2 regions of the Rhodoferax sp. GW821-FHT09E07 genome follow, and region 1 is predicted to be linked to the other one. Evidence: predicted binding sites of a transcription regulator. Region 1 holds the regulator's gene; the other holds the start of a gene.
What was found. Region 1 encodes FNR, which switches genes on or off when oxygen is low (the NO sensors DNR and NnrR bind a similar motif). Its sites were predicted from a motif close to TTGATNNNNATCAA; they were not measured.

Region 1 (4,208 bases):
GACTTGGGCGCGCGGCGCTTCTTCATTTTTAACTTGGTGCTGTACCCGCAGGACTTTGTTTACCTTACCGGCTTGCTGGTCATCTCTGCACTGGGGCTGTTCCTGTTCACCGCCGTGGCGGGCCGCCTGTGGTGTGGTTATGCCTGCCCGCAAACTGTCTACACGGAGATCTTCCTTTGGTTGGAGAAGCTCACCGAGGGCGACCGCTCGGCCCGTATGCGCCGCGATGCCGGACCGTGGACCCCCGAAAAGCTGCTGCGCAAAACGGCCAAACAGTGCTTGTGGATTGGCGTGGCGTTGTGGACCGGCTTCACCTTTGTGGGCTATTTCACGCCCATCCACGCACTGTCCCATGAAGTGCTGGCGTTGACGTTGGGTCCCTGGGAAATTTTCTGGGTTTTGTTCTACGGCTTTGCCACCTATGGCAACGCCGGTTTTCTGCGCGAGCAGGTGTGCAAGTACATGTGTCCCTATGCGCGCTTCCAGAGCGCCATGTTTGACAAAGACACGCTAGTGGTGACCTATGACCAGGAGCGTGGCGAGCCGCGGGGAGCGCGGTCCAAAAAAGCCGATCCCGCCGCCCTGAACCTGGGTGCCTGTGTGGACTGCAGTTTGTGTGTGCAGGTGTGCCCCACGGGCATCGACATCCGCAATGGGCTGCAGTACGAGTGCATAGGCTGTGGCGCTTGTGCCGATGTGTGCGACACGGTGATGGACAAGATGGGCTATGCGCTCGGGCTGGTGAAGTACTCCACCCAAAATGCCGTGAGCCAGCATTGGACCCCCGCCCAGACCTGGCGCCATGTGCTGCGCCCCCGCGTGCTGGTATATACCGGCATTCTGGGAGCGGTGGTCGTGGCCATGCTGGTCAGTTTGTACTTGCGACCCGGCTTCAAGGTTGACGTGGAGCGGGATCGCGGTGCGCTGGCGCGGATTGCCTCAGGCGGTCGTATTGAAAACGTGTTCCGCCTGCAGGTGATGAATGCGACCGAGACATCGCAGCGCTTTCAGATTGCGGTGGAGGGACTGCCAGGGCTGGCCGTGGCTTCAGAGCCCGCCGTCGAAATTGACGCCACGCAGTCACGCTGGGTCGCCGTGCGGGTGCAGTTGCCGTACGAAGGTGCAGCAGCAGGTTCGCACCCCATCCATTTCACGGTAACCGCCGAGCAGGACGGTGCCCGTGTTACCGAAAAATCTGTGTTCATTGTTCCCCGTTAAGGAGATTTTCATGTCCAATCCCGCAGCTGTTGATTCCCGTCCCTGGTGGCAATTTGGCCATGTGTGGCTGGTCGTCTCAGGCCCGCTGACCGTGGTCATCGCCAGCTTCTTTACGTTCTATCTGGCTGCAGTGGGCTCGGACCCACTGGTGGACGAGAACTACTACCAAAACGGTGTGGAGATCAACCGCACCCTGGCGGATACCCCGCAAAGCCTGGCGCCCGCCATGAAGGCCCGCAACCACGCAGCGACCGGGGTAGCAGATCCCATCGCGGCACCCAAGGCGCCCTGACCGGGGCCTGAAAGGAGTCCTATGCGCGGCAAATGGATGGCCATCGTCTGGCCGGCTTTTTTGATGGCCTGCGTGCTGGAGATTTTTGTTTTCGCCGTCGTGGATCCGCAGGATCTGCAGTGGCTGGGACTGCCCTTGGAGCTGCCTCGCAAGGGCGTCTATACCTTGGCTTTCTTCACGTTTTGGGCGGTGACATCGCTGTCCAGCGGCCTCACCGCCGTGCTCAGCCTGAGTGCGGCTGAAGTCAACGAATAAGGCTTAGTTGCAGACCTTGGGGTTGACAATGTCCTTGAGCGCATCGGTGTTGATGATGCGCACATGCCGCTGCTTCACTTCCACAATGCCGTCGTCCACGAACTTGGAGAACGTGCGGCTCACAGTCTCCAGCTTCAGGCCCAGATAGCTGCCAATTTCTTCGCGCGTCATGCGCAACACCAGCTCGGATTGCGAGAACCCCCGAGCATGCAGACGCTGCACCAGGTTCAGCAAAAATGCCGCCAGGCGCTCCTCGGCCCGCATGCTGCCCAGCAGCAGCATGACCCCGTTCTCACGCACGATCTCGCGGCTCATGATCTTGTGCACATGGCGCTGCAGCGCATTCACTTCGCGGGAGAGTTCTTCAATGCGCTCAAACGGCATGACGCAGACCTCTGCGTCTTCCAGTGCAACCGCATCGCAGCTGTGGCGCTCGCTCACGATGCCATCCAGCCCAATGACCTCGCCGGCCATTTGAAAGCCGGTCACCTGGTCACGGCCATCTTCCGAGGCCACGCAGGTTTTGAAAAAGCCAGTGCGAATAGCGTACAGGCTGGTAAAGCGCTCGCCACTGCGAAACAGGGTGTCGCCACGCTTGACCTTGCGCCGGCTGGCCACTACGTCATCGATGCGGTCCAGCTCGCTGGGGCTCAAGCCCAGGGGCATGCACAGTTCCCGCAAATTGCAATTGGAGCACGCCACTTTGATGGTCTGCGGGCTTAGAGGCGCCGTAGACACAGGCGTGATGGCGATGGGCGTTTGGGCCTCGCCTGGTTTTCCGGTCCGCAAAGTTGTTTCAAACATGGTGTTCCCCTGATGCAAGTCAATTATCCGCCTAGCCAAGCGCGTGCGACTTGATTTGGATCAAGTGCAGGGTCCGGCGTTTGCGTCACAGTTGCTGCGTTAGATGGAGCATTCATGAACGCAGTCGCCGAACCCACCTCTGTACCCGAAGGATTGTTGACCCGATTTGACGTTTCAGGGCCGCGTTACACCTCGTACCCCACTGCAGACCGCTTTGTAGAGGCTTTTACCGCCGAAGACTATGCCCAAGCACTGTCACAGCGCCGTAGCGGGGCCGCCGCGCTGGCGCTGCCGCTGTCCCTGTACGTGCATATTCCGTTCTGCGAGTCGCTGTGCTACTACTGCGCCTGCAACAAAATAATCACCAAACACCACGATCGCGCCGCGCCGTATCTGCGCTACCTGAGCCGCGAGGTGGACCTGCACACCGCCGTCATCGGCCGGGGGCAGACCGTCAGCCAGCTGCATCTGGGCGGCGGCAGCCCCACGTTCTTGAACGACGCCGAGCTGGGCGAGCTCATGGGCATGCTGCGGCGCAACTTCAACCTAGTGCCTGGTGGCGAATACTCCATTGAGGTGGATCCCCGCACCATCGATCCACAACGGTTGGACACCCTGGCCGAGCTGGGTTTCAACCGCCTGAGCTTTGGCGTGCAGGACTTTGACCCTGCGGTGCAGAAGGCAGTGCACCGCGTGCAGCCTGCCGACCAGGTGTTTGCGCTGGTGGAAGCCGCGCGCGCCCGGGGTTTTGAATCGATCAATGTGGATTTGATCTACGGACTGCCCCAGCAAAGCCCTGAGTCCTTTGACCGCACCCTGGCCCAGGTAAACCAGCTTCGGCCCGACCGCATTGCGCTGTACGCCTACGCCCATTTGCCCGAGCGTTTCAAGCCGCAGCGGCGCATTGCCACGGTGGCCCTGCCCAGTGCGGCCTCCAAGGTATCCATGCTGTCGCGCTCGCTCGAAGCCTTCATGGGCGCGGGGTACGTGTACGTGGGCATGGACCACTTTGCCTTGCCGGGAGACGCTTTGGCCGTGGCCAAGCGGCAGGGGCGCTTGCACCGCAATTTCCAGGGTTACAGCACCCAGCCCGATTGCGACCTGATCGCGCTGGGCGTGTCCGCCATTGGCCGCATTGGCGCCACCTACAGCCAAAACGCCAAGACGCTGGACGAGTATTACGACTACCTGGACCAGGGCCGCTTCCCCGTAGTGCGCGGCCTGGCCGTCACCCGCGATGACCTGGTGCGCCGCGCCGTCATCATGGCGCTGATGTGCCAGGGCCAGCTGCAGTTCGAGTCCATCAACCTGGCCTTTCTGGTGGAGTTCAAAAGCTACTTTGCCGCCGAAATGAAAGCCCTGGAAACCTTGGTGGAGCAGGGCTTGGTGACGGTGGATGACAGCGGCATCCAGGTCACCGCACAGGGCTGGTTCTTTGTGCGTGCGGTGGCCATGGTGTTTGACAAGTACCTGCAGACGGACCGTACCCGCGCCCGCTTTTCCAAGATCATTTAGCATCGCCGGATGCAAGCTTCTCTGGCGCTCACCGCCCTGATGATGGGCCTGGTGGGTGGCCCCCACTGTGTGGCCATGTGTGGTGCCGCCTGTGCCGGCATCGGGCAGGCGGCCGGTCCGCGCC
Region 2 (4,208 bases), on a different contig from region 1:
TTTGCGTTGCATGGGCCAGCCTCCCAAAAAAAGAAGTCAGCTTAGCGGGAAAGCCGTTACACCGCTGTGACTGCGCCCGCAGCAGGGTTTTCGCCCAAGGCAACCTCGCCGCCCAACGCCTCCAGCAAGTCCGGAATCAGCTGTACCAGCTCCCCCGTGGCAATGGCCACGTCAGCGTCAAAGTTGTCGTCCTTGCCATCGCCTGCAGCCTTGGCGGCTTCCTCAAACACGGTGTCCAGGAAGGCAATCTTTTTGAGCTGCAGCGCCTCGGTCAGCACGAACGACACCCGGTCATTCCAGGTCATGGCCAGGCGCGTGGGCATCTTGCCCAGTGCAATGTGTTGGGCCACTTCGTCGGTGTCCAGCGCGTGGCGCGTGTAGCGCACCACGGCCTTGGATTCGTCAGCGGCTTTCAGCTCGCACTCCCGGTCCACGCTGAAGTCTGGTGGCGCTTCCTGCGTGCCCAGCCAATGCGCCATGGCGGTGGCCGGTGCCAACTGGGTGTTGATGAGTTGCACGGCCAGGCCGTCCACGGCCTTGATCAAGGCCGTCATCACCTCGTCGGCTTTGGCCTGGCTGCCGGCGTCCAGCACCAGGCGTCCTGCCTTGGGGTCTATCCACACCTGCACGCTGGACTGCTTGGTGAACGCCATGGGCAAGAGGGCCAGACGGGCATCATCCCGGATCTCGCGCGCCTCTTTCTTGCCAGGCTTGCGGCCCGTGGTGGCCTCGATGTGGGCCAGCTGTTCTTGCACCTTGCGCTTGACCACGGAGCCCGGCACGCTCTTGACCTCGATCATGAGCTTGAGCAGCCACTGGCCACCCACAATCTCCACCAGCGGGCCGTTGGCCTGGCCACGCGGTTCGGTCCAACCCACGGACTTCTCCTGGCTGGCGCCACATTCCACAAACCGTGCGCCATCCAGCGCCTCTTCCAACTGCGCCTGCGTTGTCGACCATGCCGACACCAAGCGGTACACCATCATGTTTTTGAACACTTTTGACCCATTTCTATAGACCGTGCATTTTCACGCAACTTTACAAACCCACATGGCGGCGCAATGGGCGAGTTACACAGCCCCCACACACTTGGTCTCAACCTGATGCGATACCCGCTGCAGGCAGATGAGTAAAGGACACACCATGAAACCCGTTTTCAAATCTCTCGTAGTTGCCAGCGTTCTGGCCGGTGCCGGCTTCTCGGCCATGGCGCAACAGCCTGCCGCCAATGCCCCCGCCACGGACGGCAAGCCCCGCATGGAACACCACCAACGCATGGATCCCGCCAAGATGGAAGAGATGCATGCCAAACACGTGGCCGAGCTGAAAACCAAGCTGAAAATTACTGCGGCCCAGGAGAGCGCCTGGACCACCTTCACCACCGCAATGAAGCCGCCAGCCCGCGACGCCAAACAGCGCCCCGACCGTGCAGAACTGGACAAGCTGAGCACCCCGGAACGCCTGGACAAGATCCGCGCTCTGCGCACCCAGCACATGGCAGATATGCAAGCCCAGATGGACAAGCGCGATGAAGCAATCAGAACCTTCTACGCGGTGCTTAGCCCCGAACAACAAAAAGTGTTTGACCAAGAACACGCCCGCATGGGCGGCCACCGGGGTGGCGAGCGCAAATAAGCTCAGGCCAACAGCGCCTTGAGCTCGCCACTGGCGATCAGGGCCTGTACGTCGGTGGCACCGCCTACCAGTGTGCCTTTGACGAACACCATGGGAAATGTGGGCCAGCCGGTCCACATTTTCAGTGCGTTGCGCCGACGCCAGGTGTTGAAGTAGCTGCCGTACTCCAGGTAGGTGTAGGGCACCCCCGCAGCGTCTAGCGCTGCCCGTGCTTTCTTCGGCATGGGGTTGAGCCCCATGCCCACCACCACCACCGCATGGGCGGCCACGGCAGCCTGCACTTCCTGAACAATGTCTTGCTGATGGGTGGCAATGCGTTGACGTATGGCGGGGTGAATGTGAGATTCATCCAGAATGGGACGGGGCATAAACGATCCTGATAGGGTTGATTTTTTATTATGCGGTGGGCCCTTGATCCCCATCAAAATTTAGGGGCTGATCGGCGCCTACACTGGGTAGGATTGGTCTACCACCATGGCTAAACGTCCCTTCTCACCCCCACCCATCCACACCATCAGCTTGATGCGCCCTTTGGCGTGGCTAGGTCTGGCCTGGCACGACATGTTGCGCGCCGGCTGGGTGAGCTTTGCACATGGGTTCGTGCTGGCGGCATTCGGTGCGGCCATCGTGGCAGTGGCACACCATCGTTTTTGGCTGCTGGCCGGTGCACTCTCAGGTTTTCTGGTGATTGCCCCGGTACTCGCGACCAGCCTCTATGCCCTGAGCCGTGCGCTGGAGCGCAAGGAAACCGCGGACTGGCGGGTGGTGGCCAAGACTTGGTTGAACTGGCAGAACAGCCATTTCAACAAATGGGGCAACGACTACTGGTGCATGGTGCAATTTGGCGCACTGCTGGCCGCAGCGGCCACCGGCTGGGTGCTGACCTCGGCGGCCCTGATTACCCTGCTGGCGCCCGTGCCTGTGAATACACCCCTGGAATTTGTCCGCTACGTGGTGCTGGCACCCGACAGCTGGCTGTTTGAACTCTGGCTGGCTTTGGGTGGCGTACTGGCGGCACCGTTGTTTGCTTCCAGCGTGGTCTCCATGCCTTTGTTGCTGGACCGCCGTGTGACGCTGTTGCAGGCAGTGCTGACGAGCTGGCGAACCATCCTGGCCAACCCCATTCCCATGGCACTGTGGGCAGCACTCATCATGGGGTTCACCCTGCTGGGCCTGGGGTCGCTGCTGCTGGGCCTGATTCCGGTGATCCCCATGCTCGGCCACGCCAGCTGGCATGCCTACCGTGAGCTGGTAGATGCTTCCGCATTACCCGCCCGCGAGGCCTACTCCGCGCCCTATGTACGTCCCGGGCAACGCTGATGTTTGGTTTTAGCGAAGAGCAAATTGCCAGTTTTGGCCTCACCTTTGGGGTGGGTGGCTTCATGCTCTACATGCTGTTCATCATCGGACAGCTGGCATGGGAGTCCAAGGCTGGCAAGTTCGGAACGTTTGTGCTGTTTCTGGGCTTGGCGTTTGGCATGGTGGGCTTTGCCGCCAAATTCGTCATCCAGTGGGTGCTGACCCGGTAGAGCCCCAACGCGGGTCAACCAATGGGGCGAATGCCAATCAGCAGCCCATGCAGCACAAAGGCAAACACAGCCCAGGCTGCCACCCCTACCACCATAGTCAAACCGGTAGCCTTGGCAGTACCCGCCGGGTAGGTAACACCCAAGGCGCGGTCCCGTTTTCGGCAGGCAATGAAGTTGGCGACTGCCCACAGCAGAAACGCACCAAACAGCAGCACGTGGGCCAGGTTGCCATTGGCGAGCAAGTGCGCCAGTGCCCAGGTTTTGACAGCGAGCACCATGGGATGGCGCCAGCGCGCCTTGATGGCATTGCCCGGAACATAGGCTGCCGCCAACAGCACAAAGGCCAGGAGCGTCAACAACGCCGCCAGATGGCGCATACCACTGGGTGGGGTCCACAGCACCACCGGGGTTTCGCGGGCCACGCCAAAGCCCCAGACAATGAGTGCCAGACCGACGGCTGCCAACAGGGAGTACACAACTTTGTAAGCGCCCTCGCCCCAGCGGCCCATCGCCCGTGTGCGCCACGTGTCCGAAACCATGCGCACCGAGTGCACTCCCAAAAACACCACCAATCCCAGCAACAAATAGCCCATGGCAACTCTCCTGTTATGCCATTACGCGCCCAACACCCGGTTTTTCCCCGCACGTTTGGCCAGGTACATGGCCTGGTCGGCACGGCGAATGGCATTGGTAGGCTCTTCACCTGCAGCCAGTTGTGCGACGCCGGCGCTGAAGGTAATCAACAATTTCTCGGTACCCGCCAGGAAGAACCGTTTGGTGAGCTCGCGCTGCAGACGGGTCATGGCATCAATGCCTTTGTCCAAAGGTGTATCGGGCAGCAAAATCACAAACTCTTCGCCACCGTAACGGGCTAATGTGTCTTGCGGGCGCATGCATTCACGGGCCACCGAAGCCAAGTGGTTGAGCGCCGCATCGCCCGTTGCGTGGCCCAGGGTGTCGTTGAGCTTTTTGAAGTTGTCGATGTCCAGCAAGGCCACGCTCAGCGGCAATTCCTTGCGCCGCACATTGGATACCTCGCGGTTC

Region 2: a site for FNR is predicted at 2,047-2,060, ahead of AC07OE_RS14390 (DUF2189 domain-containing protein). Genes of this name have one in related genera too.

What each region holds. Positions count from the first base shown of each region.
Region 1 covers NZ_JBWKOP010000002.1:510,650-514,857, reverse strand. The annotation lists gene ccoG (cytochrome c oxidase accessory protein CcoG) at 1-1,218, shown strand, start outside; gene AC07OE_RS05580 (FixH family protein) at 1,229-1,510, shown strand; gene AC07OE_RS05575 (hypothetical protein) at 1,532-1,765, shown strand; gene fnr (fumarate/nitrate reduction transcriptional regulator Fnr) at 1,769-2,569, opposite strand; gene hemN (oxygen-independent coproporphyrinogen III oxidase) at 2,684-4,084, shown strand; gene AC07OE_RS05560 (sulfite exporter TauE/SafE family protein) at 4,094-4,208, shown strand, end outside.
Region 2 covers NZ_JBWKOP010000006.1:388,086-392,293, forward strand. The annotation lists gene AC07OE_RS14370 (dienelactone hydrolase family protein) at 1-12, opposite strand, end outside; gene AC07OE_RS14375 (recombination-associated protein RdgC) at 57-998, opposite strand; gene AC07OE_RS14380 (Spy/CpxP family protein refolding chaperone) at 1,144-1,635, shown strand; gene AC07OE_RS14385 (glutaredoxin domain-containing protein) at 1,638-2,003, opposite strand; gene AC07OE_RS14390 (DUF2189 domain-containing protein) at 2,110-2,955, shown strand; gene AC07OE_RS14395 (DUF2788 domain-containing protein) at 2,955-3,164, shown strand; gene AC07OE_RS14400 (NnrU family protein) at 3,179-3,757, opposite strand; gene AC07OE_RS14405 (sensor domain-containing diguanylate cyclase) at 3,779-4,208, opposite strand, start outside.